DNA from 2 places in the Bradyrhizobium sp. R2.2-H genome. Region 2 is predicted to be linked to the other one. Evidence: riboswitches for the same ligand, from Rfam matches in the RefSeq annotation. Region 2 holds a riboswitch; the other holds the start of a gene.
The links. A riboswitch is a leader RNA that binds a small molecule or an ion and turns the genes downstream of it on or off. The one in region 2 is predicted to bind glycine.

Region 1: it holds a riboswitch for glycine, as region 2 does, so the genes downstream of both, gcvT (glycine cleavage system aminomethyltransferase GcvT) here and EDE08_RS23675 (D-amino acid dehydrogenase) in region 2, are expected to answer to the same signal.

Annotation. Positions count from the first base shown of each region.
Region 1 is NZ_SMBR01000009.1:43,949-58,409, reverse strand. Features, by position in the region: gene EDE08_RS23020 (acyl-CoA dehydrogenase family protein) at 1-286, opposite strand, end outside; gene EDE08_RS23015 (OsmC family protein) at 322-864, opposite strand; gene EDE08_RS23010 (TetR/AcrR family transcriptional regulator) at 1,112-1,765, shown strand; gene EDE08_RS38550 (hypothetical protein) at 2,066-2,215, shown strand; gene EDE08_RS23005 (DoxX family protein) at 2,222-2,608, opposite strand; gene EDE08_RS23000 (TrmJ/YjtD family RNA methyltransferase) at 2,851-4,059, opposite strand; gene EDE08_RS22995 (NADP-dependent isocitrate dehydrogenase) at 4,395-5,606, shown strand; gene EDE08_RS22990 (cyclic nucleotide-gated ion channel) at 5,687-6,913, opposite strand; gene alaS (alanine--tRNA ligase) at 6,920-9,604, opposite strand; glycine riboswitch at 9,828-9,916, shown strand; gene gcvT (glycine cleavage system aminomethyltransferase GcvT) at 10,063-11,211, shown strand; gene gcvH (glycine cleavage system protein GcvH) at 11,222-11,590, shown strand; gene gcvP (aminomethyl-transferring glycine dehydrogenase) at 11,753-14,461, shown strand, end outside.
Region 2 is NZ_SMBR01000009.1:180,140-194,600, forward strand. Features, by position in the region: gene EDE08_RS23660 (ABC transporter ATP-binding protein) at 1-310, opposite strand, end outside; gene EDE08_RS23665 (ABC transporter permease) at 310-1,197, opposite strand; gene EDE08_RS23670 (ABC transporter permease) at 1,217-2,158, opposite strand; gene EDE08_RS23675 (D-amino acid dehydrogenase) at 2,335-3,636, opposite strand; glycine riboswitch at 3,704-3,809, opposite strand; glycine riboswitch at 3,813-3,917, opposite strand; gene EDE08_RS23680 (M20/M25/M40 family metallo-hydrolase) at 4,061-5,191, opposite strand; gene EDE08_RS23685 (ABC transporter substrate-binding protein) at 5,462-7,072, shown strand; gene EDE08_RS23690 (multidrug effflux MFS transporter) at 7,445-8,695, opposite strand; gene EDE08_RS23695 (Fic family protein) at 8,978-10,099, opposite strand; tRNA gene EDE08_RS23700 (tRNA-Leu) at 10,858-10,946, opposite strand; gene EDE08_RS23705 (twin-arginine translocation pathway signal) at 11,120-11,536, shown strand; gene EDE08_RS23710 (FAD-dependent monooxygenase) at 11,570-12,772, opposite strand; gene EDE08_RS23715 (zinc-finger domain-containing protein) at 12,792-13,037, opposite strand; gene EDE08_RS23720 (hypothetical protein) at 13,349-14,461, shown strand, end outside.

The DNA.
Region 1 (14,461 bases), 140 kb from region 2:
TGTCCTGGCACCAGGCCATGAAGGCCGTGGCGCCGCAGACTTCCCCGATCGCGGCCATCGCCTGGATGGCGCAACGCAGATCGGCGGGGCCTTCGTGCGGCACGTGACTGCCCCACGCTCCGACCGCGCCGAACTTGCGCAGCACCTCGGCCGGATAGACCGTACCGTCGTCGATGCCGGCGGCGAGCGGCGCGAGCTGCTCGCGCGCGATCCGCGCCACCTCGCCCGCAATGGACGGTGCGGGCTGATCCAGAACTGCGGCCCGCGATAAAGCCAGTGAACCCATGATCGTCTCCCGCACCTTGTCCTGATTGCCGTCTGCTAGATGCCGACCTCGAGATTGACCGGCCGGGTGAAGGTGTTGGCGACCGGCGACCATTTCTTCACATGGGCAACCAGCGCATTGATCTCGTCCTGCGAGACGCCCTCGCATTCCATGTCGATCTTGACGCGGACATCGGTGAATCCGACCGGCTTGTCGGAGGTGTCGCCTGTGCCCCAGACCGCCGTGATGTTGAGATCGCCTTCGAGCTCCAGCTCGAGCTTGTTGACGATCCAGCCGCGATGCACGGCATTGGCGTGCAGGCCGACCGCGAGGCAGGAGCCGAGCGCGGCGAGCGAGGCTTCGGACGGATTGGGCGCGGTGTCGTCGCCCAGCAGCCCCGGCGGCTCGTCGACGATGTAGGGCGGCAGGTTGCGGATGTAGTTGGCGTGGCGGAACTTGCCTTCCGCGACCGTCTTGCACTTCAAGGTCTTGATGACCTTCGGATTCGCCTTGCCGTTGGCGATCAGCTGCTCGAGCCCATTCTTGTCGATGGGCGCGAGGCACCCCGTCAGCACTGTCTTTTGAACGACGGCAGTCATCAGTCTTCTCCCTGGCAGAAGTGGAAATCGGTAGGATACCGAACGGTCTGTTTCCTTGCATGGAGCGTGCCAGAAGCGGCGAAAAGCGAAATGCGAAGCATTGGAGCCGCTTAAGCGTCGCTGCCTGCCGATTGGTCAGCCCCCTCCTGCTCAAAGGCGGAGCAGATGACCGAGCGGATGCGAATCTTTTCAGCGCTGGACAGATGCGGCTTGCTGATGCGATGCAGCTGCGATTAAGTTGCAGCCCATGGCAAAGACGTCATCGAAGAAGAATTCGAACTCGCCCCACGCCGGCGCAGGCGACGACGAATCCGCGCGCGGGCGCCTGCTCAGTGCCGCGACGCATCTGTTCTGCAAGAACGGCATCAACGCCACCGGCATCGATGCGATCATCGAGGAAGCCGGCACCGCGAAGACCACGCTCTACAAATTGTTCGGCTCCAAGACCAATCTCGTCAACGCCGTGCTGGAAAGCGAAGGCAAGCAGTGGCGCGAATGGTTCATCGGCGCCATGGAGCAAGGCGGCGGCGATGCGCAGGCGAAGCTCACGCGCATCTTTCCCGCGCTGAAGAGCTGGTTCGCCGAGGAGCGCTTCTACGGCTGCCCCTTCATCAACGCCGTCGGCGAGCACGACAAGGACGCCAAGCAGTTCCGCAACATCGCGCTGAAGCACAAGAAGATCGTGCTCGGCCATATCGAGAAGCTCGCCGGCGAGCTCGGCTCGACCGAGCCTGCGGTACTCGCGCATCAGCTCGGCCTCCTCATCGATGGTGCGATCGTCGCAGCCATGATCTCGCGTGACCCGGGCGTGGCCGATACGGCGGCCCTCACGGCAGGCCCCCTGCTCGGCCAATCCAAGCCGAAGAAGAAGCGGGCGACGGAGCAACTCGAGGCGGTGTGAGTCCGTAAGGGCGGCGGGGAAAACGCATCCGATCCCGTCCCTTCAGCGGTCACGCAGGTCTTCGAATGAGGGTGCGCACTTCCAGTGGGTCAGCGAGGCTTACCGGCTCTCCGAACCTCGCACGCGTCGTAGCCGACGAAGGCAGCCTTCTTCCATTGGGGGTGCCCGCAACCAGTAAGGTGCTCCGAGAGCATATTGCGCGTGTTCCGGCGCTCTGCCACTTAGAAGACGACTTGCCGTGCCGGCTCCTTTGGGCGACACTGGCCATATTTCAGAGAACGTATTTTTCGAGAGGGCGTCATGCCCGAGATACTGGAAGTCATGCTGTGGTGTGCCGCGCTTGCGACGTGGCTGATGCTTCTCGTCGCGTTCCTGGGCGATGCCTTGAAGCCGCTCACAAGGAGCATCCGTCGAGCGATCGAGGACGCATTCAAGCCCCATGTGAAGTGATGCCGCCTATGTCGCCCGGTCCAGGCTGAAGCGGCCTGGCCCGGTGACGAAGATCAACATCGCGCCTCCCATGATCGAGATGTTCTTCAGGAAATGGTTGTATTGACCAATTTGCTGCGCGCCGGCGGGATATTCCCAGTAGCGGTGCGCGATCACTGTCGCCATCAGCACGAACACGAACATCAGAACTGCGCAGTAGCGCGTGCCGAGACCGAATATCAGACCAAGGGATATGATGATCTCGACCGCTATGTTGATGATGGTGAACAGCTCAGGTGCTGGAAGGTTCAACGATCTGAAATAGCCCACCGAGCCGCCGAAATTGGATAGCGCTCCGTACGCGCTTCCGACGAACACCCACGCAAGCAGAATGCGGCCGATCAAGATCAGCACGTCCGCCTTCCTTGAGGCGAACTCGTCGAGCGCCCGCGACTCAAAATGGGATTTCACTAAAAGAATCCCCCTTGCTGTCCACGACCGCCTGAACACGTCCACGGCGAGAGCCAGCCTAGCATGATTGGCGGATCGCACGAAACGCTCAGACCGCGCGCAGGCCGAGCCGCCGCTCACGAGTGTCAGCGGAGTTGACGCACATTCGGGGACGTAGTGGAGTACGACGCGCCCTGAGCCTGCTGCTACGGAGCGCTCGATCCTTCGGCCATCATCCCCGCAAGCCGCGCCAGCTCCGCCTCCAGATCGCGCTCGACGTCCGCCGCCCGCATTTCCATCACCCGATAGTCCCGCGCCTCCAGCCAGGTCCGCCGGCCCGCGCGGTCGACCGCGATCGCCTCGCCCTCGCCCGGGTTGACCAGCTCGATCGCGATCCGGTGCGGGAACGAGACGAAGTCCGGGATGTGGCGCCCGACCGGGGTCTGGCGCTTGAACTGGCCGGCGAAGCGGCGATCGCGCGTCAGCGCCTGCCACAGCAGGCGCTCGGCGTCGGTCGGGTTGCGGCGGAGCAGGCGGGCGAGGCCGCGCACGGTCGAGCCGCTGTCGGGGACGCCGCCGCCCTGCCCGTGCTCGGCCAGCAGCGCGCGCAGGCGCGTGGCCTGCTCGCCGTCGAGCACGCCGCCCTTGGCCGGGCCCTTGCGTCCCTCGGCGATCGCCATCACCACGCCGTGCAGGGTGTGCATGTCCTGCTTGGTCGGCTCCATCCGGGTGAAGATGTTGCGCAGGTTCACCAGCATGGTGTCGCGCTTCTCGGCCGGGCGCAGGAATTCGACCTTGTCGAGCTCGCGCACGAGGTTGTCGAAGAAGGCCTGCATCTGGTGCTGCGAGGCGCGCTCGGAGCGCTCCGGCAGGGCGTGGGGCAGCGCGCCCGAGGTCGCGCGCTTGAACCATTCGTAGCCGACCAACAGCACGGCCTGGGCGAGGTTGAGCGAGGCAAAGCCCGGATTGACCGGGAAGGTGATGATCCGGTTGGAAAGCCCGACCTCCTCGTTGGTCAGGCCCCAGCGCTCGCGGCCGAACAGGATGCCGCACCTGCCGCCGGTCGCGACGTGCCCGGCGATCTCGCTGGCTGCGGCTTCCGGCCCGACCACGGGCTTGGCCTGGTCGTGGGGGCGCGCCGTGGTGGCGAACAGGAGGTCGAGGTCGGCGACCGCCTGCTCCACCGTGTCGAACAATTCGACCTTTTCCAGGATGTGGTCGGCGCCGGCCGCGGCGCGCTGGGCCGCGATATTGGGCCAGCCGTCCCTGGGGTTGACGATGCGAAGCCGGCCGAGAGCAAAGTTGCCCATGGCGCGCGCGGCCATGCCGATGTTCTCGCCGAGCTGCGGCTCGACCAGGATGACGATGGGACCGTCGAGGGATAGACCCGCCTTGCTCTTGTCAGTCCCCGACATCTCGCTTCGCTTTCACACTGTCTCTCAAGGCCTTGGCCAGGCGCTCTCAGGAATTGATTCAAGCCGCGCCTTCCGGCCGGCCCTGCCCGCCTGTCGTTTGCCTGTCCTGACGAAATTCTCAAGGGAAATAACGACTTGGATTCGACTTTTGAATCTCGCTGGGAACGCGAGCCCGGGCCCGACTGCGGCCCGGCCGGCCGCTCCCCATCTGCGGAAGCTTGATGAGCTAAAAGTGCATAATCCCTTGGCTTTCGCCCGCCGCGCGGCGATGCTAAGAGGCGGCGGATATTCCCGTGGCGCGCCAAAAGCGCCGTTCCCAAGAGGCTTCCCCGATCATGGCAAAAATCAAGGTATCCAATCCCGTCGTCGAACTCGATGGCGACGAGATGACCCGGATCATCTGGCAGTACATCAAGGACAAGCTGATCAACCCGTTCCTGGATGTCGAACTGCTCTATTTCGACCTGGGGATGGAATACCGCGACCACACCAACGATCAGGTCACCATCGACGCCGCCGAGGCGATCAAGAAGGTCGGCGTCGGCGTCAAGTGCGCCACCATCACCCCGGACGAAGCCCGGGTGAAGGAGTTCAACCTCAAGCAGATGTGGAAGTCGCCGAACGGCACCATCCGCAACATCCTCGGCGGCGTGATCTTCCGCGAGCCGATCATCTGCAAGAACGTGCCGCGCCTGGTTCCCGGCTGGACCAAGCCGATCATCATCGGCCGCCACGCCTATGGCGACCAGTACCGCGCCACCGATTTCAAGTTCCCCGGGAAGGGCACCCTGTCGATGAAGTTCGTCGGCGAGGACGGCACCGTGATCGAGAAGGAAGTGTTCAAGGCCCCCGATGCCGGCGTCGCGATGGGAATGTACAATCTCGACGACTCCATCATCGACTTCGCCCGCGCATCGTTCAATTACGGCCTGCTCCGCAACTACCCGGTGTACCTGTCGACCAAGAACACGATCCTCAAGGTCTATGACGGCCGCTTCAAGGACATCTTCCAGGAGATCTTCGACAAGGAGTTCAAGAAGGACTTCGACGCCAAGGGCCTGACCTACGAGCACCGCCTGATCGACGACATGGTCGCCTCGGCGCTGAAATGGTCCGGCGGCTATGTCTGGGCCTGCAAGAACTACGACGGCGACGTGCAGTCCGACACGGTCGCACAGGGCTACGGCTCGCTCGGCCTGATGACCTCGGTGCTGCTGACGCCCGACGGCAAGACCGTGGAAGCCGAAGCCGCCCACGGCACGGTGACCCGGCACTACCGCGAGCACCAGAAGGGCAAGGAGACCTCGACCAACTCCATCGCCTCGATCTTCGCCTGGACCCGTGGCCTCGCCCACCGCGCCAAGCTCGACAACAATGCCGAGCTGGCGAAGTTCGCCAACACGCTGGAGAAGGTCTGCGTCGACACCGTCGAGGCCGGCTACATGACCAAGGACCTCGCACTCCTGGTCGGCGCCGACCAGCGCTGGCTCTCGACCACCGGCTTCCTCGACAAGGTCGCGGAGAACCTGACGAAAGAGCTGGCGTAAGCCGCCGGCAATTCCGCCCGTCCGGGCCGGACATCATCACGGGCTGCGCCTCAAAGCGCGGCCCGTTTGCTTTTCAGGCCTCAGCGGTCCGTGCCTTCCTTCTCCGCCTGCGCGAGCTCGGCGAGCGCGAGATCGCCGGTGTCGGCGAGCCTTGCCTTGGCGGTGGTATGGACGTGGTCGGCGAGCGTCGGCATGCGCTCGATCAGCGCGTGAAAATCCTGGGCGTCGAGCACCAGCAGCCGGGTCTTGCGGGTCGCCGTCACCGTGCCGCTGCGCTTCGTTTTGTGCAGCAGCGCGATCTCGCCGAAGAAGGTACCGTCGGCGAGCCGCACATGCTGGCTCGGCAGCGCGATCTCGACCTCGCCGGCGGTGATGAAATACATCGACGAGGCGACATCGCCCCGCCGCACCAGGATCTCGCCCTGCTCGATGGTGCGCGCGCGCAAGAGCCGCATGATGTCGGCGATCTCCGCCGCCGACAGATGCGAGAACAGCGGCACCCGCGCCAGCATGCCCCAGGTGACGACGAAATCGCGCCGCTTCACCTCTTCCGCGAACGCGGTCGAGATGATCGCGACCGGCAGCGCGATCATGGCGAAGCCGGCGATGATGGCGAAGGTGGAGACGAATTTGCCGAGCGGCGTCACCGGCACGACGTCGCCATAGCCGACGGTGCCGAGCGTGACGATCGCCCACCACATCGCCTGCGGGATGGTGCCGAGCTTGTCGGGCTGCACGTCGCGCTCGATGGCGTAGAGCAGCGATGCGAAGGTCAGCACCGCGCCGATCAGGATGACGATACAGCCGACCAGCGCCCGCCGCTCGGCATGCACGGCCGCGAGCAGCGAGCGCATCGCCGGCGAATAGCGGATCAGCTTGAAGAACGGCAGCACGCCGAGCGCGGCCAGCGTCGCATGCCCGCCGGTGGCGAGCACGATTGCCGCCGGCAGGAACGCCATGAGATCGATGATGCCGAGCGCGGAGAAGGCGTAGCCGAGCCGGTCGGCCAGCGCGGAGCCCTTGCGCTGGGTGTGCCCCGCCACGGTCCACAGCCGCGCCGCATATTCCAGCGCGAACACGATCACGGACAGGACGGTGATGCCTGCGAACAGCGTGCCGAACTGCGCATCGAGCTCCGGCAGCGAGGCGAGGATCATCGCGGCCACATTGAGCACGATGACCCCGATGATCAGCTGGATGAAGCGCGACCCGACCGAATAGGCCAGCGGATCGTGCTCCAGCAAATCGTAGAGGCGATCCCGAAATTCGGGATCGCGAAGCCCACGTCCGCGCGGAACGGGGGCCATGGCGACTTAAGCGCCCGCCATCGCTTTTTCGATCGCGGTGAGCGCGGCCGCCGCCTTGGCGCCATCGGGACCGCCGGCCTGGGCCATGTCGGGCCGGCCGCCGCCGCCCTTGCCGCCGAGCGCCTCGGAGGCGATGCGCACGAGGTTCACGGCGTTGAAGCGCGCGGTGAGGTCCTGCGTGACGCCGACGACCACACCGGCCTTGCCGTCCTCGGTGACGCCGACGATGGCGACGACGCCCGAGCCGATCTGCTTCTTGCCGTCGTCGGCAAGGCTCTTGAGATCCTTCATCTCGATGCCTTCCACGGCACGTGCCATCAGCTTGACGTCGCCGACCTCGCGCACGCTTGAGGCTGCGCCGTTGCCGGCGGAGGCGCCGCCGCCCATCGCGAGCTTCTTGCGGGCGTCGGAGAGCTCGCGCTCGAGTTTCTTGCGCTCCTCCATCAGCGCGGCAATGCGGGCCGGCACGTCGTCGAGGGAGGTGCGCAGCTCGTTCGCCGCGGTCTTCGCCAGCGCCATGGTGTCGTTGGCGTGCCTGCGCGCGTAATTGCCGGTCAGCGCCTCGATGCGGCGCACGCCGGATGCGACCGCGCTCTCGCCCGTCAGCGTGATCAGGCCGATATCGCCGGTGCGCTTGACGTGGGTGCCGCCGCAGAGCTCGACCGACCAGCCGAGCGCGTTGGCGCCGCGCTCGCGCGCGGTCCTGCCCATCGAGACGACGCGGACCTCGTCACCGTATTTCTCGCCGAACAGCGCGCGTGCACCGGCCTCGCGGGCCTCGTCCACGCCCATGATGCGGGTCGTGACCTCGTCGTTCTCCAGCACAACGTCGTTGGCGATGTCCTCGACGCGGGCGAGCTCCTCCGCCGTGATTGGCTTCGGATGCACGAAGTCGAAACGCAGGCGGTCGGGCGCGACCATCGAGCCGCGCTGGGCGATGTGGTCGCCGAGCACCTGGCGCAGCGCCTCGTGAATGAGATGCGTCGCCGAGTGATTTGCGCGAATCGACGAGCGGCGGACATGGTCCACTTCTAAGCGGACAACGTCTCCACGCCTTATCGGGAACCGCTTCATCTGGACATTGTGCACGATAAGATCATTTGCCTCTTTATGGCAGAGCATAACATCCGCAAGGATCTCACCGTCGGAAATGCGCCTAATCCAGCCCTTGTCGCTGACCTGGCCTCCCGCCTCCGCATAAAATGGTGTCTGATTGAACACCAACTCGCCAGCCCAACCGGCCGGCAATTCGTCTAACTCAGGGCCCCCCTTAATAACGGTTTGGACAACCGCTTCACTCACTTCAAGGTCGTACCCGAGAAACTCCGTTGCGCCGTACTTCTCGCGCATCGGGAACCAATAATCTGCAGTCTTCGTATCACCGCTTCCTGCCCAAGACGCGCGCGCCTTCTCGCGCTGGCGCTCCATCGCATCCGTGAACGCCGCCTGGTCGACGCCGATGCCGCGCGATTTCAGCGCGTCCTGCGTCAGGTCCAGCGGGAAGCCGTAGGTGTCGTAGAGCGTGAAGGCGACGTCGCCGTCGAACATGTCACCCTTCTTTAAGGAAGCGCTCTTCTCGTCGAGGATGGCGAGGCCGCGCGACAGCGTCTTGCGGAAGCGGGTTTCTTCCAGCCGCAGCGTCTCCTCGATCAGATTCTCCGCGCGCATCAGGTCGGGATAGGCCTGGCCCATCTCGCGCACCAGCGCCCAGACCAGCCGATGCATCAGCGGTTCTTTCGCACCCAGCAGCTGCGCATGCCGCATGGCACGGCGCATGATCCGGCGCAGCACGTAGCCGCGGCCCTCGTTGGAAGGCAGCACGCCGTCGGCGACGAGGAAGGCCGAGGAGCGCAGATGGTCGGCAATGACGCGGAACGAGGCCACGGTCTGCTCGTTCGGCCCGGTGCCGAGCGCGGACGCCGTCGCATCGATCAGGTTCTTGAACAGGTCGGTCTCGAACACGCTCTCGACGCCCTGGAGGATGCAGGCCATCCGCTCCAGGCCCATGCCGGTGTCGATCGAGGGACGCGGCAGCGGCTGGCGCTCCTCCTTCGTCACCTGCTCGAACTGCATGAACACGAGATTCCAGAATTCGAGGAAGCGGTCGCCGTCCTCCTCCGGCGAGCCCGGAGGCCCGCCCCAGATGTGCTCGCCGCGGTCGATGAAGATCTCCGAGCAGGGGCCGCACGGGCCGGTGTCGCCCATCGCCCAGAAATTGTCCGAGGTCGGGATGCGGATGATGCGGTCTTCGGAGAAGCCGGCGATCTTCTTCCACAGGCCCGCCGCCTCGTCGTCGGTGTGGTAGACCGTGACGAGCAGCTTGTCCTTTTTCAGCCCGAACTCGCCGGTGATCAGCTTCCAGGCAAGCTCGATCGCGCGCTCCTTGAAGTAGTCGCCGAACGAGAAATTGCCGAGCATCTCGAAGAAAGTGAGATGGCGCGCGGTGTAGCCGACATTGTCGAGGTCGTTGTGCTTGCCGCCGGCGCGCACGCATTTCTGCGAGGTGGTGGCGCGCTGATAGGGCCGCTTCTCCACGCCGGTGAAGACGTTCTTGAACTGCACCATGCCGGCATTGGTGAACATCAACGTGGGGTCGTTGCGCGGCACCAATGGCGAGGACGGCACGATCTCGTGGCCGTTCTCGGCAAAGAAGTTCAGAAAGGTCGACCTGATCTCGTTGACGCCGCTCATGTTCATCCAATCGGGTGTGCTTGGACCCGCTTCCTGCCATCCAAACCAGAGGTTAGGGCTGATATCTGCGGGCCAGAGCGCTTTTAGACAAGGCCTGCTTCAGTGTCCAGAAACTGTGCAAGGAGATCAGAGGGTTGCCGCAGGCGCGCAATCCCGGTTGAAAAGGCGAAACCGCCGCGTTGACAGGCTTGGCCGCCCTGTGGTCTGTAACCATCTATATCGTACGGCCACGTCGGGAGAGACCGGCTTTACTGCCGGCGCCGAAGGAGCAACCGCCCCGGAAACTCTCAGGCAAAAGGACCGCGTGGCTTTGATTGCATCTGGAAAGAGGCGCCGACGGGCCTAACAACCCGGGTGGCACCCGCCGACGGGATAATACTCTCAGGCACAGCGACAGATGGGGCTTCGACAGGTTGGCCCGGGGAATCGTCCCCGGGGAACCGCCGAGGACCCCTGTGATGCCAGTACCCGACGACCAGAAATCGCTCCGACAGACGCCCCTCCACGCCCTGCATGTGTCCCTCGGCGGCAAGATGGTGCCGTTCGCGGGCTACGACATGCCCGTGCAGTATCCTGCCGGCGTGCTGAAGGAGCACCTCCATACGCGCGCCGCGGCCGGCCTGTTCGATGTCTCCCATATGGGGCAGCTCGCGCTCCGGCCGAAGTCCGGCAAGGTCGAGGACGCCGCCCGCGCGCTGGAACGGCTGGTGCCGCAGGACATCGTGGCAATCGCGCCGGGACGGCAGCGCTACGCCCAGTTCACCAATGCGGACGGCGGGATTCTCGACGATCTCATGGTCGCCAATTTCGGCGATCACCTGTTCCTGGTCGTCAACGCCGCCTGCAAGGACGCGGACGAGGCGCATCTGCGCGCGCACCTCGCGGACGACTGCGTCATCGATTCTCTTGCCGACCGCGCGCTGATCGCGCTGCAGGGCCCGAAGGCGGAAGCGGCGCTGGCGAAATTGTGTGCAGAGGCGCCGTCCATGACATTCATGGATGCCGGCCCGCACGAGGTCGCCGGCATCAAATGCTTCGTCTCGCGCTCCGGCTATACCGGCGAGGACGGGTTCGAGATCTCCGTTCCGGCTGCGGACGCCGAGCGCCTGACCAGGACGCTGCTCGAAAACCCGGACGTGCTGCCGATCGGCCTCGGCGCCCGCGACAGCCTGCGGCTGGAAGCCGGGCTTTGCCTCTACGGCCACGACATCGACACTGCGACGACGCCGGTCGAGGCCGCGCTGGAATGGTCGGTGCAGAAGAGCCGCCGCAACGGCGGGATTCGCGCCGGCGGCTTTCCCGGCGCCGAGAAGATCCTCGCGCATTTCGATAACGGCGCATCCCGCCGCCGCGTCGGCCTACGCGCCGAAGGCCGCGCGCCGGTGCGCGAGGGCGCGCCGCTGTTTGCGGACGCGGCCGGCGGCGAGCCGATCGGCAAGGTCACCTCGGGCGGTTTCGGCCCGAGCCTGAATGCGCCGGTCGCGATGGGCTATGTGCCCACGAATCTGAGCGAGCTCGGCACCAAACTCTTCGCCGAGGTGCGCGGCCAGCGACTGCCGCTCGCAGTCGCCGCCATGCCCTTCGTGAAAAACACCTACAAACGCTGAGGATAAGACAATGACCACGACGCTGTACACCTCCGACCATGAATGGCTCGCGATCGACGGCGACGTCGCCACCGTCGGCATCACCGATTACGCCCAGCAGCAGCTCGGCGACGTCGTGTTCGTCGAACTGCCCAAGGTCGGCCGCAGCTTGAAGAAGGCTGAAGCCGCCGCGGTCGTGGAATCGGTGAAAGCCGCCTCCGACGTCTACGCGCCTGTTACGGGCGAAGTGCTCGAGGCCAACGAGGCGCTCGCCGCCGAACCGGCGCTGGTGAACTCGGATGCGCAGGGCGCGGCCTGGTTCTTCAAGATCAAGATGGCAGACAAGAGCGAACTCGGCAGCCTCATGGATGAAGCCGCCTACAAGGCCCATACGGCGTGAGATGACGAGGACAGCCGCCTCATACTCAGTGTCATCACCCGCGAAGGCGGGTGATCCAGTACGCCGCGGCCTCTCGGTTCAATCCGCGCTGCTGGTGAGTACTGGATGCCCCGCCTTCGCGGGGCATGACACCGACAGCCAAATCTAAAGCGAGGACCCATGATGACCGCGCACCGCAAGACCAACGGCGACACCGCCGCAAGTTTCGTCCGCCGCCACATCGGCCCCTCGGCGCGCGACGTCACCGCAATGTTAGAGGCCGTCGACGCGAAAAGCGTCGACGCGCTGATGGCGGAGACGCTGCCGGCTTCGATCCGGCAGGCCGCTCCGCTCGATCTCGGCAAGCCGCTCAGCGAAACCGAGGCGATCGCGCATATGGGCGAGCTCGCAGCCCAGAACCAGGTCTTCACCTCGCTGATCGGTCAAGGCTATTCCGGCACGATCCTACCCGCGGTGATCCAGCGCAACATCCTCGAGAACCCGGCCTGGTACACGGCCTATACGCCCTACCAGCCCGAGATCAGCCAGGGCCGGCTGGAGGCGCTTTTCAACTTCCAGACCATGATCTGCGACCTCACCGGGCTCGACGTCGCCAACGCCTCGCTGCTCGACGAAGCCACCGCCGCCGCCGAAGCCATGGCGCTTGCGGAGCGGCACTCGCAGGTCAAGGCGAAAGCGTTCTTCATCGACAGGGACGTCCATCCGCAGACGCTGGCGGTGATGCGCACCCGCGCCGAGCCGCTGGGCTGGACCCTGATTGTCGGCGATCCCCTCACCGATCTCGCCGAGAGGGACGTGCTCGGTGCGTTGCTGCAATATCCGGGCTCATCCGGCGCGTTGCGCGATCTCAGGCCCGCGATCGCAGCGTTGAAGGCCAAGGGCGCGCTTGCGATCATTGCCGCTGACCTGCTGGCGCTGACGCTGCTGGCCTCGCCCGGCGAGCTCGGGGCCGACATCGCGATCGGCTCAGCGCAGCGCTTCGGCGTGCCGATGGGCTATGGCGGACCGCACGCGGCCTATATGGCGGTGCGCGATGCGCTGAAGCGTTCGCTGCCCGGCCGCATCGTCGGCCTCTCCGTCGATTCCCGCGGAATGCCTGCCTACCGCCTCGCGCTGCAGACCCGCGAGCAGCACATCCGCCGAGAGAAGGCGACTTCCAACATCTGCACCGCACAGGTGCTGCTCGCCGTGATCGCCTCGATGTACGCGGTCTATCACGGCCCCGAGGGGCTCTCGCAGATCGCGCGCAGCGTCCACCGCCGCACCGCCGTGCTCGCGAGCGGCCTGCGCAAGCTCGGCTTTGCGCCGCAGTCCGACAACTTCTTCGACACGCTCAGCGTCGATGCCGGCGCCGGGCGCGCCGAGATCGTCGCGCGCGCTTTGGCCGAGAAGATCAATCTCGGCATCGGTGACACCGGCTTGCGCATCGCGCTCGACGAGACCACGACGCCTGCGACGGTGGAAGCGGTCTGGCGCGCCTTCGGTGGTACCTTCGCTTATGCCGAAATCGACGCCGGGACGCGCGAGGCGCTGCCGGAGACGCTGAAGCGCACCACCCCGTTCCTCACCCATCCGGTCTTCCACGCGCATCGCTCGGAGACCGAGATGCTGCGCTACATGCGCAAGCTCAGCGATCGCGATCTCGCGCTCGACCGCGCGATGATCCCGCTGGGATCCTGCACCATGAAGCTGAACGCGACCACCGAGATGATGCCGCTGACCTGGCCGGAGTTTGCGACACTGCACCCGTTCGTGCCGCGCGAGCAGGCCGCCGGCTATCACGCGCTGTTCGCCCGGCTTTCGAGGTGGCTGTGCGACATCACCGGCTATGACGCCATCTCGCTGCAGCCGAATTCGGGCGCGCAGGGCGAATATGCCGGGCTCCTCGCGATCCGCGGCTATCATGCATCGCGCGGCGAGAGCCACCGCAAGATCTGCCTTATCCCCTCCTCCGCCCACGGCACCAATCCGGCTTCGGCCGCGATGGTCGGCATGGACGTCGTGGTTGTCGCCTGCGAGAAGAACGGCGACGTTGACGTCAATGACCTCCGCGCCAAGGCCGAGAAGCATGCGAACGATCTCGCCGCGGTCATGATCACCTATCCCTCGACCCACGGCGTGTTCGAGGAGCACATTCGCGAGATCTGCGACATCGTGCACGGCCATGGCGGCCAGGTGTATTTGGACGGCGCCAACCTCAATGCGCAGGTCGGCCTGTCCAGGCCCGGCGATTACGGCGCCGACGTCAGCCATCTCAACCTGCACAAGACGTTCTGCATTCCGCATGGCGGTGGCGGCCCCGGCATGGGCCCGATCGGCGTCAAGGCGCATCTCGCCCCGTTCCTGCCGGGTCATCCGTCCACGAATGCTGACGCTCCGGTCGGTCCGGTCTCGGCCGCGCCGTTCGGCTCGGCCTCGATCCTGACCATCTCCTACATCTACATTTTGATGATGGGCGGCGACGGCCTGAAGCGCGCCACCGAGATCGCGATCCTCAACGCCAACTACATCGCAGCACGTCTCGATGCGCACTTCCCGGTGCTCTACAAGAACGAGAAGGGCCGCGTCGCGCATGAATGCATCGTCGATCCGCGCGCGCTGAAGACGACCTCGGGCGTCACCGTCGACGACATCGCCAAGCGCCTGATCGACTACGGCTTCCACGCCCCGACCATGAGCTTCCCGGTGCCGGGCACGCTGATGATCGAGCCGACCGAGTCGGAATCCAAGGCCGAGCTGGATCGCTTCTGCGATGCCATGATCGCGATCCGGAAGGAGATCGGCGAGGTCGAGGCCGGCCGCTTTGAGATCGCAGCCTCGCCCCTGCGCCACGCCCCGCACACCGTGCACGACATCGCCGACGACGATTGG
Region 2 (14,461 bases):
CGGTCATCGGCTCCTGGAAGATCATGGCCATCTTGGTCGCGCGAAGCTGGCGCAGGCGGCGGTCGGTCGCGGTGAGCAGCTCCTCGCCGACCAGCTTGATGCTGCCGCCGGTGGGAACCAGCGTGCCCTTCGGCAAGAGGCCCATCGTGGTGAGCGACGTCACCGACTTGCCCGAGCCGCTTTCGCCGACGAGGCACAGCGTCTCGCGCTCGCGCACCTGGATCGAGATGCCGTCGATGATGTTCACGCCCTTCGGCTTCTTGCCGATGGAAACGACGAGGTTGTTGATGTCGAGGATGGTGTTGGTCATCACTTGCCTTCCCGCTGCTTCATGCGCGGATCGAGTGCGTCGCGGGCGGCGTCGCCGATCAGGTTGATGCTGAGGATGGCGATCGAGAGCAAGAGGCCCGGCCAGAAGATCAGCGACGGCTTGATCTGGAAATACTGGCGGCCCTCGGCCATGATGTTGCCCCAGGTCGGTGTCTCCGGCGAGATGCCGGCGCCGAGGAAGGAGAGGATGGCCTCGGTCAGAATGGCGCTCGCGCAGACATAGGTGCCCTGGACGATCAGCGGCGCGATCGTGTTCGGCATCAGGTGGCGCCACATGATCTTCGGCAGGCTGGAGCCGACCGAGATCGCGGCCTCGACGTAAGGCTCCTCGCGCGCCGACAGCACGACCGAGCGCACCAGGCGCGCGACGCGCGGAATCTCAGGGATCGTGATCGCGATCAGCACGGTCCAGAGGCTGGCGCCGGACAGCGACACCACGGCGATCGCGAGCAGGATGCTCGGCATCGCCATCAGGCCGTCCATGACGCGCATCAGCACGGAATCGACCAGCTTGAAGAAGCCGGAGACGAGGCCGATCACGAGCCCGATGGCGATCGACAGAATCGCCGAGCCGATGCCGATCAGAAGCGAGATGCGGCCGCCATAGATCACGCGCGACAACAGGTCGCGGCCGTAGGCGTCGGTGCCAAGCAGGAACTGTGCGGAGGAGGGCTTGAGCCGCTGCGACGGCGCGAGCTGGATCGGATCATGCGGCGCGATCAGCGGCGCGAGGATCGAGACCACCACGACCAGCGTGAGCAGGACCGTCGCGGTCGCAATGATGGGCGTCGAGGTGAGGAATCCGAATCGCGGCCGCAACGGCGACGTGATCGGAATGGACGACTGGGGAAGGGTATCGACTGACATTTGTATTCTTATCCTTGCCTCAGTACCGGATCCGGGGATCGAGCAGGGTGTAGGCGACGTCGATGAGAAGATTGACGACGACATAGATCAGCGACGTCAGGAGGATCATCGCCTGGATCACCGGATAGTCGCGCGCCAGCACCGCATCAACGGTGAGGCGGCCGATGCCGGGGATGTTGAACACGCTCTCGGTGACGACGACGCCGGAGATCAGGAGCGCGAAGCCGGTGCCGATCACGGTGATCACGGGGACCGCGGCGTTGCGCAGCGCGTGGCGCATCATCACCGCAACCTCGTTGATGCCCTTTGCGCGCGCGGTACGGACATAGTCCTCGCCGAGCACGTCGAGCATCGCCGCGCGCGTCATGCGCGCGATCAGGGCGATGTAGATGAAGGAGAGTGCGCAGGTCGGCAGGATGATGCGTTCGAAGAACGGCCCGAAGCCGTTGAAGATGCTGCGGAAGCCCTGGACCGGCACCCAGCGCAATTCGATCGCGAAGATCTGGATCAGCACATAGCCGACCACGAACACGGGCACCGAAAAGCCGAGCACGGACAGCCCCATCACGAAGCGATCAATCCAGGTGCCGTGCTTCCAGGCCGCGATCACCCCCATGGGAACGGCGACGATCACGGCGAGGACGATGGTGGACAGCGCGATCGAGATCGACGGCTCGATCCGCTGGCCGATCATCTTCATCACCGGCAGGTTGGAGATCAGCGATGTCCCGAGGTCGCCGTGCAGCAGCTTGTTCACCCAGGTGATGAACTGCACGATGAGGGGCTCGTTCAGGCCGAGCGAGGTGCGGATGCGCTCGAGCCGTTCCGGTGTCGCGTTGTCGCCGGCCAGAATCGCGGCAGGATCGCCCGGCGTCAGCCGCAGAAGCAGGAACACGAACAGCGCGACGACGCCCATCACGGGCACCGCGGCCAGAACGCGGCGAATAAGATAACCCAGCATGCACTTATCTCCGGCTACGGAACGTGTGGAGCCCTGAGGCTCCCGTGAACTCTGTCGTGTCTATCATGCCTATCACTTAGGCTGGAAAGGCCCCGGAGACGCCGTCCTCTTAGGGCAAATTGTGTGCCAAGGGCTGCGCCGTCGCAAGAGGCCGGCATGTCTCCGATATCGACCACTCAGGATGCATGTCGCAGTTCACGCTCAACCCCAAGTGAAGGTGCCGTCGGCGGAGCGTTGAGGCCGCGCCAGCCGTCGATGGTCTGGGCGATCATCTGCGCCGTCGCCGCCGACAGGGTCCAGCCGAGATGGCCGTGGCCGGTGTTGAAGAACACGCCCGGTATCCGCCCTGCGCGCACGACCGGCATCATGTTCGGCATCATCGGGCGCAGCCCGGCCCACGGCACGACGCGCGACGTTTCGACGGCGGGGAAGTTGTTGCGCACCCAGTCGATCAGCGGCTGCACGCGGTCGGCGCGGATGTCGCGATTGAAGTCGTTGAATTCGGCGGTCCCGGCGACGCGAAAACGATCGGCGCCGAGCCGGCTGGTGACGATCTTGGCGGCCTCGTCGAGCAGGCTCACCGTCGGGGTGGCGTTGCGGCTTTCGGCGGTGTCGAGTTGCACCGTGATCGAGTAGCCCTTCACCGGATAGACGTTGACGCGCTCGTCGAGCAGGGCGGCGAAGTGACGGCTCGCAACGCCCGCGCAGACCACGACGCCGTCCACGTTCAGTGCGCCGCGCGCGGCCGCGACGGCATCGCTCGCGGCCAGATCGGCCCAGCCGATGACGAAGCCGCTGCCGGCACGTGCGATCGAATCGATATTGGCCTCGTGGATGAAGGTCGCGCCGCGTCGCTTGCAGGCTTCCGCCAGGCCGCGGGTGAACTTGTGAATATCGCCGGTCGCATCGGACGGCGTGTAGAAGCCGCCATGATAGTCCTTGCGCAGTGTCGGCTCGATGCTGCGGATTTCCTCCGGCGTCACCGGGCGGCGGTCGAGGCCGCCTTCCTGCAGCAGCGCGTTGACGCGCAGACCGGATTCGAAGCCGGCCTTGTCGCGATAGATGTGGAGGATGCCGCGGCGTTCGAGATCGAAGTCGATCCCCTCGCGCGCCGCGATGTCGAACAGATGCCTGCGCGCTTCGATCGCGAGCCGCGTGGTCTCGATGGTGTTGGCGCGGTAGTTGCCGATGTTGGCGACGAACTCGCTCATCCACGAATATTTATGCCAGTTCGGCCGCGGGTTCATCAGCAGCGGGGCGTCGCGCCGGAACATCCAGCGCAGGCCCTTCAGGATCGTCGCGGTGCTGTTCCACACTTCGGCGTTCGATGCGGAGAGCTGCCCGCCGTTGGCGAAGGACGTCTCCATCGCGGCGTAGCGGTGCTTGTCGAGCACCGTCACCCTGTAGCCGCGTTCGAGCAGGGCATAGGCGGTCGTGACGCCGGTGATGCCGGCGCCGATGATGGCGATATGGGTCATGATGAGGTTCGGGGCTCCCGTGTTTAGAGTCGGCTAACCGCCGGCCAAAGGCCGTTGGCGGCGCCCCATCTGTCACGGTTACCTGAGAGCTTGATCCGCTGCGGATCTCGCAACGGACTATCCCCTTCGGTGGGCGTCACGATTGCCTGAAATCGCGCCGCCTCTCTCCAGATCGTCCTGACGAAACGGTCCTTTTGCCTGAGAGTTTCCGGGGCGGTTGCTCCGTCGGCGCCGCAGCGAAGGCTGAAAGCCTTCGCTGCGATCTCTCCCGCATCGTCGCGTGGACGGCCGAGCAGTACGATACGCCTCATTTTTAGACAAGGCTAAATTTCGACCGTGACTGCCGACGTATTGTGCAGTGCGAAGTCGTCGCAGTCATTCCGGGTTCGCGCTTTCGACGCTCCCCGGAATGACGGTTGGCTTGTTACTCCAACGTCGCCAGCAGACCTGCCATCAGCCGGCCGCGCTCGACCAGGCTATCCACCTCGATGAACTCCTCCAGCGTGTGCCCGTTGCCGCCGCGCACGCCCAGGCCGTCGAGCGTGGGAATTCCCATCGCGCCGGTGAAGTTGCCGTCGGAGCCGCCGCCGGAACTGGCATGCGGTAATTCCGCGCCGAGCGATTTGGCGATGCCGCGTGCCTTCTCATAAAGCGCCATGGTGCCGGCATCCGGCTCCCAAACCGGACGCGTCACGCCGCGCGTGACCTTGAACGTGACGTCGTTGCTGGTGCCCGACAGCGCCAGCATCTTCTCGACACCGCGGTCGAGATCGACCTGACGCTTGGCCATGGAGAGCGCTTCGCCGGTTGCGGTCGTCGCAACGCAATTGACCCATTGTCCGCCGTGGACGACCCCGACCGAGAAGGTGCAGTCTTCCGTCGTCATCGCGTCGATGGCGAGAATCTGCCGCGCCATCTCGCGGATCGCCGAGCGTCCGACCGACAACGTGGCGCCGGCGTGGCTCGGCCGGCCCGTCGCCTCGAGATTGAAGCGCGCGATGGCGTAGCGTCCGGTGGTGACGCCGTTGTCGGCGCGGCCGGGCTCCGGCACCAGCACGTATTTGTTGCGCGCCGCTTCCGCCTCGATGATGTCCCGCGTCGAAGGCGTGCCGACTTCCTCATCCGGCGTGAACAGCACGGTGATCGGCAGCGGTGTGGTGAACGAGGCGCGCGCCAGTTGCCGTATCGCTTCCAGCGAGAGGTAATTGCCGCCCTTCATATCGTAGATGCCGGGGCCATAGCACTTGTTGCCCTCGCGCCGCCATTTCAGCTTCTCGATGGTGCCGACCGGATGAACGGTATCCATGTGTCCGGCGATCAGGATGCCCGGCTCGCCCTGCTTGGGATGCGGAAAGCGCGCGCGGATGACGCCACCAAAGCCCTGGCGGCCGGCAATGCGCTCGATCGTCGCACCCATGATCGCCATATCCCGCGCCGCGATATCGAGCATGCGGTCCACGGCGCCTGCATCCCAGGTCGGACTCTCGCATTCGACCCAGCCGCGCAGGCCCTCGAGCATCGCCTCGGAATCAAAGGGAAGATTGGCAGGATTCATCTCAATGTCTCTCAAGCTTCGAAAGATGGAACGCGCATTGCATCTGCGCGGGGCAGGACAAGCGGAAAGGTGTTGTAGAGCCAAACCGATCTTTGTGGAGCCCGTGCGCGCGCCGTGAGGGGCTGCGACGAAACCGGATTGACGCGATCGGCACTGTCTGCAAGTCTCAAAAAGATAAAGGCATTGCATAAGGTTAGTTCGCCCAACGAATGAACCCTATGCTCAACCAATGACCTGCCTTTGAACAGTTTCACGTCAGGAGAACTTTCTATGTTCCACTTCATGCGCCGGGGGCCTCGCGCGTTCGCCTCCAAACTTGCGCTGTCGGTCGTCGCGCTTTCGACCGCGCTGGCCTCGCCAGTGCTTGCGGCCGGCAAGACCATCACGGCGGTGATGCATTCGGATCTGCGCATCATCGACCCGATCTTCACCACGGCCTACATCACGCGTGACCATGGCTACATGGTTTACGACACGCTGCTTGCGACCGACTCGAATTTCAAGATTCAGCCGCAGATGGCGGATTGGAAGGTATCCGACGACAAGCTGACCTACACCTTCACGCTGCGCGACGGACTGAAGTGGCATGACGGCGCACCGGTGACTGCCGAGGATTGCGTCGCCTCGCTGAAGCGCTGGGGCAAGAACGACGGCATGGGCCAGAAGCTCATGGACTTCACCGCCAGCATCGAGGCGCCAGATGCCAAGACGATCGTGCTGAAGCTCAAGCAGCCCTACGGCCTGGTGCTTGAATCGATCGGCAAACCGTCCTCGCTGGTGCCGTTCATGATGCCGAAGCGGCTCGCAGAAACGCCGGCGGGCAAGCAAATTGCCGAGCAGATCGGCTCGGGTCCCTTCAAGTTCGTGCAGGGTGAATTCCAGCCCGGCGTGAAGGCGGTCTATGTCAAGAACACCGATTATGTGCCTCGCAAGGAGCCGGCCAGCTGGACCGCCGGCGGCAAGGTGGTGAAGGTTGATCGCGTCGAGTGGATCACCATGCCGGACTCCCAGACAGCGGTCAACGCGCTGCAGTCGGGCGATATCGATTTCATGGAGAACGTGCCCTGGGACATGCTCCCGGTCGTCGAGGGCAATAAAGATCTCAAGATTGAAGTCCTGAACAAGTTCGGCTTCCAGACGCTCGGCCGCATGAACTTCCTGCTGCCTCCCTTCGACAATCCCAAGGTGCGCCGCGCTGCACTTCTGGCAATGAACCAGAAGGACGTGTTGGACGCGCTTGTTGGCAATCCGAAATACTACAAGATTTGCGGCGCATTCTTTATCTGTGACACGCCGCTCGCCACGGAGATCGGTTCGGAGACTTTGGTGAAGGGCGGCGGCATGGCGGAGGCCAAGAAGCTGCTTGCCGAATCCGGCTATGATGGGACGCCGATCGCGATCATGGCCCCGGGCGACGTCACAACTTTGAAGGCGCAGCCGATCGTCGCCGCGCAGCTGCTCCGTGAGGCCGGCTTCAAGGTCGATCTCCAGGCAACGGATTGGCAGACGGTGGTTGCCCGCCGCGCCGGCCAGAAGCCGGTGAAGGAGGGCGGATGGAACATGTTCTTCACCAACTGGGTCGCCGCCGACGTGATGAATCCGATCGCCAACGTCTCGATCGGGGGACGCGGCAAGAACGGCGGCTGGTTCGGCTGGGCGGAAGACGCCAAGATCGAAGAGCTCAAGGACGCCTTCGTTCGCGCGTCCTCGCCCGATGCGCAGAAGAAGATCGCAGCCGACATCCAAAAGGAAGCTTTTGAGCAGGTGATCTACATTCCGCTCGGCCAGTATCAGGCCCCGAGCGCCTGGCAGAAGTCGCTCACGGGTGTACTCGACGGTCCGGCGACGCCGCTGTTCTGGAACGTCAGCAAGTCGGAGTAGTCCGCGTTCAAAATGCGAACGGCGCCGTGGGTGTCCCACGGCGCCGTTTTCTATGGAGGGACCCACCCGTCCGATCTGTCCTGAAGCATGATCCGGAAAATTGCGCAGCGGTTTTCCGAAGGGATCATGAGCCATAACCTGAAGCGCGATCACGATTCATCCTGACCGCATCCCGCTTTAGCAGTGGCTGTCGCGCACCTGCTCGAGACCTTCACTTGCGAATGGCAGGCTTCGGTCCCTCCGCTCTTCGAATAATTCCCGTTGAGCGGGCCGCTCGGTCTCCGACGCGGGCTGATCCGCTCTGCTCTCTTGTTCCATCTCGCCGATCCTCTCGATTGCTGCGGTACAACATCGAGAGGTCCGGGAAGTTCCTCAGGCGATGGGGCGATGATGCGGCTTGAACAGCCGTCCCTTCTCGACCACCAGCACGATCGCGAGCGCGGCGAGGGTCGACAGGAAGAAGCCGATCGAGAAGGGCAGCAGCGTGCCGTCGAAGCTCTGCCCGATCGCCATGCCGACCACGATCCCGATCAGCGTCGTGATCGAGCCGTAAAGCGACGAGGCGGTGCCGGCGATGTGGCCCTGCGGCTCCATCGCGAGCGCAGTGAAGTTGGCGACCATCATGCCGAACGAGAACATCATCAGGGCGGAGAGCAGCATGAACAAGGCGAGCGGCAGCGCGCCGAGGCATTCCGTCAGCAGCATCACGCCGGCCACCACCGTGTAGAGCGTCAGCGCCCCGTGCGAGATCACGCGCATGCCGAGCCGCCCGACCAGCCTTGCATTGAGGAAGCCGGCAATGGCGACGCCGGCCGCGATCGCCGCGAAAGCGAGCGGGAAGTAGTGGCCGAGGTGATAGATGCCGGTGAAGATCTGCTGGGCGCAGAAGACGTAGGCGAACAGGGCGCCCATCACGCCGCCGGCGGCCGTGGCATAGCCGATGGTCTGGCGATGGGTGACGGTTTGCCGGAACGCCGAGAGCACGTCGGCCGGCGCCAGCGACCTGCGTTTCGACTCGGGAAGCGTCTCCGGCAGCCGCAGCACGCACCATGCGAGCGCCAGCAGGCCGTACAGCGTCAGCACCACGAAGATTCCGCGCCACGCCGTGACCAGCAGCACCGTCTGTCCGAAAGAGGGAGCGACCACGGGGACCGCGATGAAGATCATCATGGCGAGCGACATCACGCTCGCCATGCGGCGTCCGGCATAGCAATCGCGCACGATCGAGGTTGCGATCACGCGCGTCGCCGCGGTGCCGAGCCCTTGCAGGGCGCGCGCCAGCAGCAGCGTTTCGAACGAGGGCGCCGCCACCGCGAGTACGCTCGCCACGGCATAAACCGCCATGCCGCCGAGCAGCACCGGCCGGCGGCCGAAGCGGTCCGACAGCGGCCCCATGACGAACTGGCCGACGCCGAAGCCGATCAGGAAGGTCGAAAGCACGAGTTGGAGATGGTTGGCGACAGGGATCTTGAAGGCCGCCCCGATATCCGGCAGCGCGGGCAGCATGATGTCCATCGCGAGCGGATTGAGCGCCATGATGGACGCGATCACGATGACGAATTCCGGAAAACCCATCGGGCGGTGTCCGGCGGACACCCAATCGTCGGCATTGACGTCGGACAAGGAAGCTCACCTCTGCAATCGAGCGACTTGTTTATCGCCAATGTTGCGCTGCACAACCCATGTTTCGGGATGGCTGGCAGGCGGATCGGACAAGATTTGGCGAGAGCCGGGAGCGTCAAGCGAGTGCGCAAATGAGAGGCAAATGCCTCTCCCTGTCTGGCCAGAAGGTGTTCAGATGGGATGATCGCGCTTTGATCAACGCGCGCCGCCGCGTCTCGCCGCGAATTTCGAGATGCAAAGGATTCTTACGAGACAGCATTGCTCGTTTTCGGTGGTGCGCGCTCAAGCGCCGCTCGGCGGCGGCTCGATCAGCGAATAGCTGGTGCTACGACCGCCGCCCGGGTCTTTACTCAAAACGCCCTTCTTGATGAGGTCGTCGATGTCGCGCGAGGCCGTATCTTGCGAGCTTTTCGTGATCGTCGCCCATTTGGATGAGGTGAGCTTCCCGCGAAATCCATCGAGCAGATGATTGATCATCACGCGTTGCCGGTCATTGAGGCTCGTGCCGGCATGCACCTCCCAGAACCGCGCCTTCGCGAAGACAGCCGCAAGGATGGTCTCGGCACCCTGGAGCGCCCGGTCGAAGCAACCAAGAAACCAGTCCAGCCAGGCGTCGATGGCAAGTCCGCCTCTCTGCGCCGTTTCCAGGACATCGTAATAGGCTTTGCGTTCCTGCCGGATTTGCGCTGACATGCTGTAGAAGCGCTGGGGGATGCCCTCGGAGCGCGCAAGGGCCATGTCGGCAATCGTGCGCGCGATGCGGCCGTTGCCGTCCTCGAACGGGTGAATAGTCACAAACCAAAGATGCGCGATACTTGCCTTAAGGACCGGGTCGAGCTCTTCTTTGCCGTTGAACCACGCGATGAAGGCATTCATTTCGTCATCGACGCGCTTGGCTTCCGGCGCTTCAAAATGCACGCGCTCCCGGTGAGGCGGTCCTGAGACCACTTGCATCGGATCCGCGCTTTCGGGACGCCATCCGCCGACCATGATCTTTCTCATGCCGCTGCGGGCCGTTGGAAAGAGCGCGGCATGCCAGGCAAAGAGCCGGTCGCGCGACAGCGGATCGGCATAATTCTCCGTCGCGTCGAGGGTGATTTCGACAATACCTTCGACGTTGCGGTCAGCGGTCGCGAGACCGCCGGCCTCCATCCCAAGCCGACGCGCGATTGACGAACGCACTTGCTCGCGGTCAAGATTCTCGCCCTCGATCTCGCTGGATTTGAGGACCTCTTCGGTCAAGCTTCGGAGGTTAGCTTCAGCCCGCAGATCGAAGCCAAGCGCTTCCATTCGGCCGAGCAGGCGTCCTTGACGATGCCGCACAGCCGCGAGCTGGCCCGCGATATTGGCGGGGTTCCAAAGGAACTTGGGCCAATCAGGCAATTCGTGAATATAGCTCGTCATTCTCCGCATCTCATGCGGAGATTATGGCAACTATTCTCCGCAAAGGGAAGTTGTTCTCCGCATCTAGTGCGGAGAATATAACGCTCGATCTCCGCAATGGCAGCCATCGCCTCCATATAACATATTGCAGTATATATGTTTTCCCATGCTCAGGCGTTAGCCGTAGACAGGGCAAAGTCCTATAGCTGGCGAGCAGGTCGATAGGGCCTTCAGACTGCACTGAGTGACCGCGGTCGGGTAGCTGGTCGCACTCAGATTTTCGCATCTTGGACCTGCGCCGGTGACGGCGAGCTCTTGGCATGAGTAAACAGATCCCGGTGTCTGCGTCGACATCCTGAAGCGCCCGTTGGTTCAAACTTTCCTTGCAGGGTCGATTCGAGCAGATCCACTTCCGGCCCAAAAATCAGATAGGCTTCACCAGAGCGACCATAGTTATCTGGCCCGAGCGGACGGAAATTTATCGTCGCATTCGCGTTTCTCAACGTCTACCTCAAGGCGTCTCTGCCTGTATGCTTGAGTATGCGCTCAACTCAAGATCGGCATCTACGAACTTACTGAAGATAATCATGTCACCTTCTCAGGCATGAGGACGGCGATTTCGGTGGATTTCGGATTTCGGTGACAGTGCACTCAATTGATTGGAGCATCTGTCGCTGAAATGCGCCCGCCGCCTCAGATCGCCATATGCTGGGCCCGATCTTTCGCTGCGCGCCTGCCCAGCGCCTCCATGCTCCAGTCGTCCAGCGCCGAGAAAAATATGGTGCGGGCAGCCGGGGTCGAACCGGCACAGCGCTTGCGCACCGAGGGATTTTAAGTCCCTTGCGTCTACCAATTCCGCCATGCCCGCTTGATCCAACGAGATCAAACACTTAAGTCCATCTCCGGCCATCTGGAATTGGCGCGTTCGTTGCCGGAGGGACGGTTCTTCCTTAAGCGAGCCGGGCGCCCAAGGCAAAGCCTCAATCCGGACATCTGTTGTTGCTTTAGGCATTCTCAATCCACGGGGACTATTCATCCGGCATGGCTGCTTCGTTTTTCTCTTCGCCGCGCGGCTTTGGCGCGCTCCTCGTGTTGCTTGTCGCCGGCGCCGCGCTCTCGGGTTGCGCCGGCATGAGCGAGACGATCGCACCGGCCTTTGCCGATCCCGCGAAATACGAATTGTACGACTGCAAGCAGCTGCAGACCGAGCGCAAGGCGCTCGCCAAGCGCACTGCCGATCTGCAGAGGCTGATGGAGAAGGCCGAGACGGGGGCAGGTGGCGCGGTCGTGTCCGAGCTTGCCTACCGCAACGACTATATTGCCGTCCGCGGGCAGTCGCAGTTGGCGGAGGAGGCTTGGCGCCGCAACATGTGCCGGGAGATGCCGGAGACGACACCGGCTGCGGCGGAGCCGCCATCACCCGCTGGCAAGCCCGCCTCGACGTCCGGAAAAAGGTGATCTGCTGAGGCGCCCCGCGGACCGCGCTTCGCATCAGGGACGCCAGCTATAGATCCAGTCCTGCCGCGCCAGCATGCGCTCCGGGCCGAGCGCGCGGATCGCAAGGTCGCGTGCGATCGCAAGCGGCCCGCCGAGATGATAGATCCTGCCCTGCTGCCGCGCGGTCCGCTGCACCCGAAGGACCCGCGCCTGGCGGGCACGGCCGTATTGAGTCAGCGCGGCGGCGATGTCCGTGGTGCTCTCGGCGGCCTCAGGGCTCAAATGCCGGGCGAGCACGGCGGCATCCTCGATCGCCATTCCGGCGCCCTGGGCTGCAAAGGGCAGCATCGCATGCACGGCGTCGCCGAGCAGCGCCACCGGGCCCTTGCTCCAGGGGCAGCCGTCGGGCACGCCGAACAGCGCCCATTTCCGCCAGCTGTCGACCGGGGCGAGCATCATCCGCGCCGGCGGCGGCCAGCGCGGGGCGGCAAAGGCGTCCATCACCTCGACAGGATCGCCGGGCGTGCTCCAGCCCGGCCGGTTCCAGGTGCCGGGCAGCACCGCGACCACGTTGATCTGGCGTCCGCCGGCAATCGGATAGGCGACCAGATGCGCGTTCGGTCCCATCCAGAGCTGCACCCGGCGGGCGGCATAGTCCTTCGGCAGTTGCGCGGCATCGAGCGTGCCGCGCCAGGCGATCAGCCCGGAGAAGCGCGGCTGCACCTCGGGAAACAGATGCTGGCGGACTGTCGACCAGATGCCGTCGGCGCCGATCAGGGCGCTCGCGAGATCGCTGCGGCGGATCGTGCCGCTGCGATGGACGACGGTGAGGCCCTTGGCGTGGGGCGCGACGTCCTCGAAGGTTGCACCCAGCTTCAGGTCGATGTCGGGATGATCGGCGACAGCGCCCGCCAGCGCGGATTGGAGGTCGGCGCGGTGCACCACCCAATATGGAGCGCCGGCACGAGCCGACGCTGCCTCGCCGAGCGGCATGCGCAAGAGTTCGCCGCCGGCGCGCGCGCTCATGATCGAGACCGCTTCCGGGGTTACCGCGCGCGCCTTGAGGCGTTCGGTCAGGCCGAGCTCGACCAGGACGCGGCTGGCATTGGGGGAGAGCTGCAGGCCGGCGCCGACTTCCTCGAGGCGCTCGGCCTTTTCCAGCACGACGATGCGGAAGCCCCGGGCCGCGAGCGCAAGCGCGGCCGTCAGGCCACCGATACCGGCACCGGCGATGACAATCGTTCGGGAGAGCGCCACCCCTGACCGATGGAAGCGGTCAGGCCACCTTGTCCTTCAGGACGCATTCCGGCGGGCGGGCTTCGCCCGGCTTCAGGTCGGCCGCGAAGCGGTACAGCGTCGAGCAATAGGGGCAGATGATCTCGTTGTCGTTGCCGAGGTCGAGGAAGACGTGCGGATGGTCGAACGGGGGGTTGGCGCCCACACACATGAACTCTTTCGAGCCGATCTCGATGACGGGCACGCCGGCATCGTTATGGAAGTGCGGGACGACATGGTCGGACATCGTAACTCATCCTGGAGTGGCAATGGCGGCAGACACAATCAAGAACTGACGCGGCCTCTTTGAGGCGCCGCGGACCATACTTGCGGGTACAGATGATTGCTAGTCCAGTGGAACCGAAAGGTTCGCAATTGCCCCATGCTCATTTGCTCATGCAAATTCGACACAATCTTGGGGCCTGAGAGAAGCCCTTCTTTCGTCGGGGACGTTGTGTCGCAATTTTGGCAAACTATCTCTATGGACGACTGCAAGTTGCGACGAAGGACGAAATCGTCAGGCGCAAGCGACCCGAAGGGACCATCCAGGCTTTCCGCATGAAGTGGCTGCGAATCAGCACAGCGTTGACCGGTATCGCGGCGTGCAGCTTCCTGCTCGTGCAGGTCGCGCCGCATGCCCGTGAGGCCGGCGCGATCCTCGCTGCCCAGGATGATCCCTCCGCGCTGTCGGAGTTGAAGCTCGATGCGCTGCTGCGGCAGAACGAGCGGCTGGTTCAGGACAATATCGAGGCCGCGCTCGCTGCTGATGATACCGATCTCGCCGACAGTTTCGTTGCGCTGGCGCGCGATCGCAACATCGCGCTCCCCGACGACCTCCTGAACCGTGTCAGTGACGCCGTCAAGGCGGAGAACTCCACCTCGCATTTCGCCAAACGATTTGCCACCGGCCTCGTCACCGGCAACGCCGCCGACGTCGCGAGCCTGTCGGGAACGGTGGCGGGCGATCTGTTCGTGTTCGGCGACATCAGGGACGTGGTGCGCGAGGGCAAGCATCTTGCCATGGGCGAGGACACCGACCGTCTCGTGCTCGCCCTTGCGGCTGCCGGCCTTGCGGTGACGGCGGCAACCTACGTGTCCGTCGGCGGTGCCGCGCCGGTGCGCGCCGGACTGACGCTGGTGAAGGATGCGCGCAAAGTCGGACGGCTCGGCGAGGGGCTGGCCGCATGGGCCGGCCGGTCTGCGCGCGAGGTCGTCGACACGCCGGCGCTCCGGAATGCGGTGGTATCAGGCTCGGTGCTGCGCCCTGGCCAGACCGTGAGCGCGATCAAGGCCGCGTTCCGGGCCGAGAAGGCCGGTGCGCTGGTCCGGTTCGGCAAGGACGTCACGCGCGTCGCCGAAAAGACCGGCACGCGCGGTGCGATGGACACCTTGCGCATGGCCGAGGGTCCCAAGGACGTCGCGCGCGCGGCGCGGCTTGCGGAAGCGCAGGGCGGCAAGACGCGCGCGATCATGAAGCTCCTGGGCCGGGGCGCGCTGCTGCTCATTGGCGGCGCGTTCGATCTGGCGCTCTGGCTGCTCGGTGCGGCACTGACGCTGTTCGGCCTTCTGTCCTCCATCAAGGCGACGACCGAGCGCCTGACCCAGGCCTGGTGCGATCGCAGGCGGGCGCGGCGGTTTCGCCGGGCGCAGATCGCGGCTGACGCCGCTCTG